DNA from 3 places in the Sporolactobacillus sp. BBK16-2 genome. Region 1 is predicted to be linked to each of the others. Evidence: riboswitches for the same ligand, from Rfam matches in the RefSeq annotation. Region 1 holds a riboswitch; each other region holds the start of a gene.
The links. Region 1 has a riboswitch for cyclic di-GMP ahead of AC6F33_RS10275 (hypothetical protein). Riboswitches for the same ligand answer to the same signal wherever they lie in the genome.

Region 1 (3,279 bases):
TTAAAATGATACCATTTTTGTTCCTCATGTTAAATACCCAGAATGATTATTCTAGGTAAAGGTACTTCAAGATTTCTATAACGACAAAAAAATCCGAGCCACTAATATCATTTAGCTCAGACTTGTTCGTGCATCTATAAAGGATTATTCAATAACGTATAAGAACGGCTATGTTTTGTGATCCGGCACCAATCGTCCAGAACATGACATAGTCACCTCTCTTCACACTTCCTTGGCTCAGTGCTTCGTAAAAAGCAATAAACGGACTGCTCGCTCCCGTATAGCCATATTCATTGCCAATAAAGAGTGAGCGTGATTCATCAATGCCGAGTAATTTTCGAAGATCAACAATATTGGCATATGCATACTGAGAGAAACAGAACATACTCACATCATTTGGTGAGAGTTGGTTTTCCATAAGCAGTTCGCGCATGTTCCTTGCAGCTGAATCAAGCGAGACATTTTCAAAGGGCTTCCATTCAAGCAGTCTTTCATTCTTTGATGCTTCACGAATTCTAGATGCTCCGCCACTGGGAAACAGAATATTATTATGTTCACTCGAATTAATCCGGCATCTTGCGCCAAGAAATCCTCGATCTTCTTTTGTCTTCTCTAATATTATGGCACATGCAGCATCGCCAAAATGCCCATAACAAAGTTCATTATCCGGATTAACGACTGAATTAATGTAATCTGATCCAACAATTAAGGCACGATTAACGTTTGGTGAGAGTGCCATATATTTTGCTGCATTCTCAAATGATAAAATCATTCCGGCGCAATTTCCATTAAGATCAAGACAGACGCATTCAGGTTTACCACCGATAGCCTGGTGAAGATGAATGGAGCTTGGCGGCACAGTATTTTCCGGAAAAAAGCTGGCAAGAACGATCAGATCAAGATCAGCACCACTGATTCCAGTTTTATTCAATACTTTGTTAGCTGCGGTTATCGCCATGGTCAGACTGTTCTCTTTTTCTGAGTCAATCAAATACCGCTTATCCATTCCAATAATATCTCTGAAAAAATGAGTATAGTCTTTTCCTTTTTGCTTAAAATGGTTGATGTATGTATCATTGGAAACAACTCTTTCTCCGTGATACATTTCAATCCCTAATAAGTTCACATTGATCACAAGTGCACTCCTCCATGAGCCAAAGATGATTCATTGATCGAGATAAGATTTTTATTGCAGCACCTAAACATCTATCTTTCTATCAAAGCAATTTGAATTGGGTAAGCCCTGCTTCTTTGGCTAACCGTTTAATTTGCATCTTAACAACTGCGCTCTTTCCCAAGTCCATGGTTATGTTCTGGAAACCCATGTCCTTGTACATTGCAATAATATTAGTGAGCATACCAACCATTTCTTGCGATGATACTCTTAGTTTGGAACCATCCAGCATTAGATTACATGTTGGTGGATTTACTTGGGCAGCGGCTTTTTTGAATTCTTCAATATACCCAGATGCATCCTCCATTGTAAAAACGCCTTCACACATGACACTGATGTCGTTACCTGTTGTCACTACACTGTATTTCCCCATCATATAAACCCCCACTATTTATTAACAAAAAAAGCCGTGACATGTTGATCACAGCTTCTATGTCCAATGGTAACCCGGCTGTCTTTGCTTTCGCATTAGACCCGTGGCTTTGCGTCCTAATCTTTCGGTTAGTTTGCTTTTGTCAGTTATTCAATTGGTAATAATTATCAATTTTTAATACTATTGTATTACTAGCGTTGCGTTAATTATTTCTAATCATTCATAATACTATGAATGTTCAAAAATATAGTGGTTTCCAAACAAAATAATCCTTTATAATGGAAGAATAGGTGATTCCTATCCAAATCCAAAAATAAAGGACTACGCATGGATAAGGATACACAATTCTCTTCATTTAAACAATGGTTACATCCAATTAATTTTCAACAACTTGACCAAACGGTCAAGGAAAAACAAAGCGATAAATACGTAAAAAAGCTGACAACTAAAGCCTATATCTTGCTTTTCTTATACGCACATCTTCACCAAGAAGACAGTCTGCATTCACTCTCAACTCGTGTTTTGGATGATAAGCTACAAGAAGCAATCGGCTTTTCGTCCATCAGTGCGGCTCAGTTATCCAGGAAAAATAATGCGGTCGATTCACAGCTTCTAGCGAACATCTTTCTTGAACTTGTTGCTAAAATCAAGAAAAAAAAGAAACCAGATCTCACGAATTCTCTTAAAATAGTGGATTCTACTACAGTCACGCTGAATTCAAATCAATTTCCATGGGCTCATTTTCGAAAAACGAAAAGCGGTGTCAAACTTCATCTTCGGTTGGCATTTATGGGTAAGGGACAAATATTCCCTGAAAAAGCCGTCATTACAACCGCTCAAGTTCATGATCGAACACAGTTAGACGTCCTTGTAGATGAAAAGAATGCCATGTATGTTTTCGACCGCGGCTACATTGATTATCAGGCATTTGATCGTTTCTCAGAAGAGGGAATGTTTTTCGTCTCTCGTTTGAAAAAGAATGCAGTGACTCAAGTGCTTCATTCTTATGATGTTCCAGAAGATAGCGGCATCATCACGGATCAAATGATCCGATTAGGTGACGTATTACACAGGGCAGACAACGCTTTTCGTTTAATTACCGTGCTAGATGATCAAGGAAAAACGATACGTATTGTGACGAATCGTTTTGATCTTGCTTCAACAGAGATTAGCGAAATCTATAAAGCCCGATGGGCTATTGAACTGTTCTTTAAATGGATCAAACAACATGTGCGTATCAAAAAGTTTTATGGAAAAAGCAAAGAAGCGATTCAAAACCAAATCTATCTTGCGCTGATTTATCACTGTTTGATGGTACTCATTCAACAGGAAACAGAGACAAAGCACTCACTGCTTCAACTTAACCGATGGTTAAAGGCATTGCTTTGGCAATCCGGCAAAAAACTGATTCAGCGTATTAAATTTCAAAAGAAACCAAAGGTTACCTAGAAAAAAGGTTCAGTCGCTGTTGTCTCTGAATTAATTGGATAATATTGTAAATATGGATAGGATCACCTCTTGAGTGGTTATTGAGTTTTTTGATTCAGGAAGATCCAATCTAATTCTGAATATTCGTATATTTAAGGAACTAATTTTTATGCAACGCTAGTACTATTGTATCGTATAATTTTTTACGATATTAGTTAAGAGTACTAAGTATTGGTTCTTTTTTCACATTATATTTCGTAAATACATTGCAACTTTAACGAACAATAACAATGTCTGCAATAAA
Region 2 (3,279 bases), 1.1 Mb from region 1:
TAATGCGCCGGAGTATAGTGATCAGCCCGGACAGGTTAACATTTCCATGGAGCATTATCCATCACTTGATATTCAGGCGGTCGGCATTTTTATTGACGAGAAAGGATAACGAATGGTTATGATCATCCAAACAAAGTATTTTGGCGAACAGGAAATCAAAGAAACAGATATTATAGCGTTTTCGTCTGGGCTTCCCGGATTTGCACACGACCATCGGTTCATTATTCAGCCATTTGGCGAAACCTTCTCCATCCTTCAGTCGGTAGACGATGCAGAGGTCGCATTCATTGTTACCTCACCTTTTTACTATTTTGAGAATTACAGCGTTGATCTACCCGACCATTTTGTGAAACAGCTCGAGATTCGTTCGCAGGAGGATGTGGCCGTTTGGGTAATTGTCAGCGTACGTAATCCTTTTTCTGACTCCACGGTTAATTTAAATGCACCGGTCATCATTAATGTAAATAAAAAAGTTGGCAAGCAGTATATACCCGAGCAATCCGATTACTCTCTTCGAATGCCGCTTACCGCGCAGCTCCAGGAAAAGAGGGTGTAACCGATGCTCATCTTGACCCGAAAACTTGGCGAGTCGATACGTATCGGTGATGATATTGAAGTGAAAATCGTAGCGGTATCCGGTGATCAAATAAAATTGGGAATCACGGCACCACGCGAAGTTGATGTGAATCGCGGCGAGATCTACGAAGCAATTCGCAAAGAAAATAATTCCGCGGCAACCAGCAAACTCCCCGCGGACATTCTGAATACAATGAAATCAATGAAGAAGAAGGATCATTAAACAGACGCGGGCAACCGTGTTTTTTATTTGGATTTCTTTAATGAGAAAATCGTATGTAAAGTGATAAAATTCAATTTGAAAAACAGCATAATAACGATTACATGTACCTTAATGATTGAAAAATTTTATATAAAGGTGAAAAAAGGTCAAAAGTCTTGAATCTTTATCCCCACTGTGCAAAAATGTTCATACATTAAAAAAACTATTTTCAATCGAAATGGCACACCTATTGAAAAATAGGGTCGCAAAGCCACGGGCCTACGGTTCATGCTATGGCAGCCGGGTTACCGAAAGGGAAGCAATGATCGTTCTACTCCCACATTTATTTCGGTGCGCCGTTTTGAAGTCAAAAAGGGGCGAGTGAATCATGTGGCTTTTTTATTATCTCAGGAAAGAAAATTTTTTTCATCATTATCAACCGATTGTCAATCTGCAAACAAAAGAAATTGAAGGGTATGAAGCACTTTTTCGCTCAAAGGTTTTTCTAAACTCGGAACGAGCATACCGACTGGCAATCAGGAAAAAAGCTCTTTGAATTTGATGCACATTCAATAAGAAAGGCACTGTGTACCTTCGTCAAGGATGGACCTGCTCAAAAAGGCAGAAAACTGTTTATTAATGTTTACCCATCAACGATTCTTCATCCGAATTTTGCTACGTTTATTCTTCGGCTCATTGATCAGTGCTCCATTCCTGCTAGCCAGATTGTGTTGGAAATCGTCGAACATGAGATGATAACAGATTTTATCAAACTTACACAAGCTTTGAAAGCTTTGAGAAAAACGGGAATCTTAATTGCGGTCGACGATTTTGGTAAAGGGATTGACAACATTAATCGAACAATCGAAATTAATGCTGATTATATAAAATTAGATCGCTATTTCTCAATTGGTTTAAGCAAGTCAAATAAGAAACAGGCCTACGTCGAATTTCTTGTTCATTACTGTAATCGGTTCGATGTAAAGCTGATTTTTGAAGGGTTGGAGACCGAAAGCGACATTGATTGTGCGCAAGTGCTTGGCGTTTCGTATGCACAGGGTTTCGCTATTGGTAAGCCGCAGCCTATTTCTCAATCTATATAAGGTGATGTACCTATGTCAGAAAACGCAATTATAGTCCTTGGTGCCGGAATTGAAGGTATTTTCCTGCTCGCTGTTCTCTTTGCATTCATTATGTACTACAACAATATTTTGAAGAGAGATCGCTTGCTCATTACGGATCTTAGGAAAAAGATTTACAAAAAAAGCGAATTTGATCGTGAAAAGGAACCAAAAGAACGCCGCCGTCACTACCGCATTGAACTGAACGGAGAAAAGTGTACGGTACGTGTCCTTGATTTTGGCGAACAGACTCTGCAAGGTTTGAATAATAAATCAATTGACGTGGAAATGCTTGATCTTAGTGTAAGCGGAATGAAAATTAAATGCGGAATTGATTTTCCCATTAAGGAAGAGGTTCATGTATTTCTGTCCTTTGCCAAAGACGATGGCACGATCATTCATGTTAGAGGCGAAGTGATGAGAAAGGAAACAAAACATGGATGTCCAACAGTAAATTATGGTATTCAGTTTGTGAATCCAAGTGCCAAGGAAGAGACGGAAATTCAATCTTATATGAATCAAAAAGAATTGTCAAAAAAGCTTTTGAACTCTGCAATCAGCCGCTGATTTACGGATGACAAAGGATTGGTAATAATTTGAGAAGCCTCCAATTGATTTTTAGAGGATTCTTTTTATCAAAAAACTAAATTATCCGAAATATCAGTGCAATGATGATGTTTGCGTCAATGAACAACTGCCATGGTCTTTATTCAGACGCTGTGGCGTGAGAGAAAGGAAAGTGATGACCATTGACCATTGATCAAATCGAAACATTCCTCGCAGTTGTCAGACATAATGGATTCCGTCATGCTTCGTGTGCACTCTTTTTAACCCAACCTTCTGTTCGTACACGAATTAAAAACTTCGAAAAGGAATTAAATGTGCCTCTGTTCATTCACACCGACCGCACAATTAGTTTGTATGAGAATGGAAAAATACTTTTACCGTACGCAGAAGGCATTACTCGACTGTGTCATGAAGCGAGAGCCGAGCTTGCAAAAATATGCACGATGCATCCTATATGAAATAAATCTTTGACAGATTGAGCAGTTCACGTTAAAATAAGAAAAATTAATTGATGCACAAATACAATGTGTCGTGCCCCGACATAATGGGGCAAAGCGCCTGCTTATTTTTCAAACAATTGTAAAGTGTAACAAAAAAGCGACTTTTTTAATAAAATGGACAAAACACACTTTTTTCGGAAGGAATGAACAGTCCATCGTCACATTTAAGATCCATTGTTGCATAAGCCATGCAACAGGATGAAAAATGGAAACAAGTGGGCTGTTATAAAAAGGAGGATGCAACACGTGATGAATCATCCGAATGACGCCAAAGTCGATGACTATCTGGACCTGTATCTCTTCGCTGCGAAAA
Region 3 (3,279 bases), 610 kb from region 1:
AGCTTCCTCGTTGAAAATATGAAAACCGCCGGACAGTTGATTAAGGGAAAGGTCAGCAAACCTGCGCCTCTTGACGATCACTTGCAACGGGATTGTGGCATGATCGCATCGCTTCATGGACGAAAGGTCGGCGCGTACCGCGACAAGCACGGGGACTTAACTGTAGTTGATGCGACTTGCCCCCACATGGGCTGCGAAGTAAACTGGAATCAAGACGAGCGGACATGGGATTGCCCTTGCCACGGCTCGCGCTTCAAAGCCAATGGAGAAGTGCTCGACGGTCCGGCGAAAGAATCATTAGCATTGCTTTTTTCGGAGTCTGATCATCAAAGCAAAACACAGAATACCTAAAAATGGGAGTGTTAACTATGGGCATTATCGAAATCATGGCTGAAGAGAAAATTCAGGAAGGCTTAAAAGCAGGTGCGTTCGACCATCTTCCGGGTAAAGGAAAGCCGCTTGTGCTTGAAGATCTGTCGGCGGTGCCGAAAGATCTGCGTGCCGGTTACAAAGTGTTGAAAAATGCCGGCATGCTTCCTGAAGAATTGCAAATTAAAAAAGATATGGTCACACTGAATGACTTGCTCCAGTGCTGTGAAGATGATAAGGAGCGCGACCGCCTGAATAAGCAGCTGCGCTATAAACAATTAAAATTCAACCAATTGATGGAAAAACGTTCGATCGCCCATTCATCAGCTTTTCAGAGCTATCGTACGCGCATTTTCAATCGGCTTCATTTCTTCTGAAATACTTATTTTTTCTTCCAGATTGTCAGAAGCGGTCCACGATTCCCATAAACAGGATCCTGTTTTGGTTTTCCAACCTTGCTGATATTTTCCTTGAATGTCGGAGTTTCTTTAGTTTGTGTATCATAATCCTGTCCGTTCGGGTATCCGCCGGCAATGGAAAAATCGCTGCTTGCAGAGAGCCTTTTATGCCCAGTTCCTGCGGGAAGAACAAGTACATCACCAGCCGACACTTTGAGTTTTTTGCCCTTCTCTCCGCCAATCATCAGTGTTGCATGTCCTGAAATAACACCGAGTACTTCATGAGATGTGCTGTGAAAGTGATGAAAAGGAAAGACACCGTCGACCCAGTTATTGCCCCAATTGTTTTTCTTGAAAGTGTTCACAATCTGCCCGGTCCTTCCTTTAAATGCACCGGGATAAACCAAGACCTGAAAATACGGATTGTTGGGAATGGTTCCGTCATCTTTAAATGTGTAAGTTTTCACTTTGACGAAGTTGTTTTGTCCTTGTGGTTCGTGCTGCTCAGAAACTGATGTCTTCGCTTTGTCTGCTGAATGAGTGTTTGAGGCTGAATTGCTTCCGCAGGCGGAAAGAATCAGGAGCGGAGCAATACCGGCTATTTGAACCCATTTCTGCATGATGAATTCCTCCTTCGATAGGATTTACCAATTAGTATAACACCCCGAATATTTTGATAATAATGATCTGCTTGCAAGCACTTTTTAAATATCTTCAGTTTAGTAGCTTTCTAAGATTGGTGATAGATTGACGATTTTATTGGTCAGAGTGTGAATGTTTGCGTTCATCTCAGCGTCCATCAAAAAAAAACATGAACTTTTGTCAAGTATTCTATTAAAGAAGCAAATCTAATATTGTAATAAAAAATAGATTGCTGTATAGTTAAATTAACCTAATACTTTAGAAAGAAATCTTTTTTCTAAAGGGCAAAGCTACTGAAAAGTAGTGACGCAAAGTCACAGATCTAAGGCGAATATTCGCTAGGATGGCTGGGCCGCCGTATTTGATTATCAAACGTAAATGAGAGGAGATTTTTTTATTATGCGTTTTTTTAAGCATACTTTAGTAGGTTTATTGATTATTATTCTATCCCTGACAACCGCCTCCATATCAAACGCGGATCAGTCGAAGTCAACTGCCGGCTCAACGAAACAATCCCAACCAGTTGTTCAACAGAACGAGTCGATTACAAGCGGTGTTGAAGCAAAAACGGTCAAGAAGCATGCAAAGAAAAAGGCGAAAAAGCCTGCAGTTAAGAAAAGTATTAAAAAGAGCGTAAAGAAAAAATCGATAAAGAAGACCGTAAAGAAAGCAAAGAAGTCAGTTAAGAAGAAAAAGACGGTTAAAAAAGCAGTAAAGAAAGCAGTTAAGAAGACAGCAACGGTACATAAGGCTGCTGTAAAAAAAGCACCGAAAAAGACAGTAGCAAAAGCACCGGTTAAGGCTGCTGCGCCAAAGGCTCAGACAACTGCTCCCGGTCAATATAATGCATCAGTGGAACAACAGATTGTCTCGCTTGTAAATAATGTTCGCGCACAAAATGGACTGCAGGCACTTCAAGTAAAGCCGGAACTTCAAAGCTTTGCCCGTCAATGGAGTCAGCAGCAGTTTAGCAAAAGTGCAATGAGCCACGGCATGATGAATTTCTCACGGAATACAATAGCAGGACAGAACGTGGCCTATGCTAAAGGTGATGTAAACTATTTCGGATGGGATCAGATTTGGAGTGCTCAAGCGACGATGAATGATTGGATGAATTCTCCGGATCATCGTGCAAATATCCTAAAGCCTCAATATAAATATATTGGTGTCGGAGTTGTCTATGGACAAAAGAACGGCAGCTCAGACGGTTGGGCTTTCTTTACACAAGATTTCTCTGATTAAAGTTCATGAATAGAAAAAAGCTCTGACATTGTCAGGGCTCTTTTCGTTTCGGTTACGGTTTCGCAGTGTAGATCTGTATGGCATCACGGAGCATTTCCGCAGCTCCTTTTGCGACATTGTTTTCGTAATACTTTGTAAAACGCGGATCATCGACGTACATTTGGGCAAGTCCTGCATGGGCTTTTTTTGAATAGGTTCCCTTTGGCCAAAAGAAGCTGAGCCATTGCCGGTGAAGATCCGCTGCTTTCTGAGCACAACTGCTCTCCGGATCATTCAAACTGAGTGCTTCTCTTAGATTTTCAAACATCTCATTTTGGATCATTACCGTTTTTTCATAATCTTCCTTGCTTATATTGGCGAATTGTTGATTGGACTTCTTCACTGTTTCTTCTCCGTATTTTTCACGAATCTCTTTACCGTATTTCTGTTCATTCTGATCGAGCATCTTCTTTTTAAAGCCTACAAATTTTTCTTGATCACTCATAACGGTCTCTCCTTTTTGCGAAGCGAGCGTTTTTTCAATCGTCGCGATCAGTTGATCAAGGCGCTTTTTCTCCGCAATTAATTTCTTACGCTGTTCAGTCAGGGCGTCCACTCGATTAAAATCGTCCGCAGATAAAATGTCAGA

Region 2: linked by a shared signal. The riboswitch ahead of AC6F33_RS04770 (EAL domain-containing protein) and the one ahead of AC6F33_RS10275 (hypothetical protein) in region 1 are both predicted to bind cyclic di-GMP.
Region 3: linked by a shared signal. The riboswitch ahead of AC6F33_RS13190 (CAP domain-containing protein) and the one ahead of AC6F33_RS10275 (hypothetical protein) in region 1 are both predicted to bind cyclic di-GMP.

Annotation. Positions count from the first base shown of each region.
Region 1 is NZ_CM187611.1:2,054,640-2,057,918, forward strand. It holds gene AC6F33_RS10270 (3-oxoacyl-[acyl-carrier-protein] synthase III C-terminal domain-containing protein) at 149-1,135, opposite strand; gene AC6F33_RS10275 (hypothetical protein) at 1,218-1,550, opposite strand; cyclic di-GMP riboswitch class I at 1,613-1,695, opposite strand; gene AC6F33_RS10280 (IS4 family transposase) at 1,875-2,996, shown strand; gene AC6F33_RS10285 (VanZ family protein) at 3,250-3,279, opposite strand, start outside.
Region 2 is NZ_CM187611.1:957,020-960,298, forward strand. It holds gene AC6F33_RS04755 (DUF6470 family protein) at 1-109, shown strand, start outside; gene fliW (flagellar assembly protein FliW) at 113-556, shown strand; gene csrA (carbon storage regulator CsrA) at 560-799, shown strand; cyclic di-GMP riboswitch class I at 1,009-1,091, shown strand; partial or broken gene AC6F33_RS04770 (EAL domain-containing protein) at 1,345-1,881, shown strand; gene AC6F33_RS04775 (PilZ domain-containing protein) at 1,894-2,466, shown strand; gene AC6F33_RS04780 (LysR family transcriptional regulator) at 2,649-2,924, shown strand; gene AC6F33_RS04785 (hypothetical protein) at 3,213-3,279, shown strand, end outside.
Region 3 is NZ_CM187611.1:2,665,646-2,668,924, reverse strand. It holds gene AC6F33_RS13205 (FAD-dependent oxidoreductase) at 1-351, shown strand, start outside; gene AC6F33_RS13200 (DnaJ family domain-containing protein) at 369-746, shown strand; gene AC6F33_RS13195 (cupin domain-containing protein) at 752-1,387, opposite strand; cyclic di-GMP riboswitch class I at 1,683-1,769, shown strand; gene AC6F33_RS13190 (CAP domain-containing protein) at 1,809-2,651, shown strand; gene AC6F33_RS13185 (MerR family transcriptional regulator) at 2,704-3,279, opposite strand, start outside.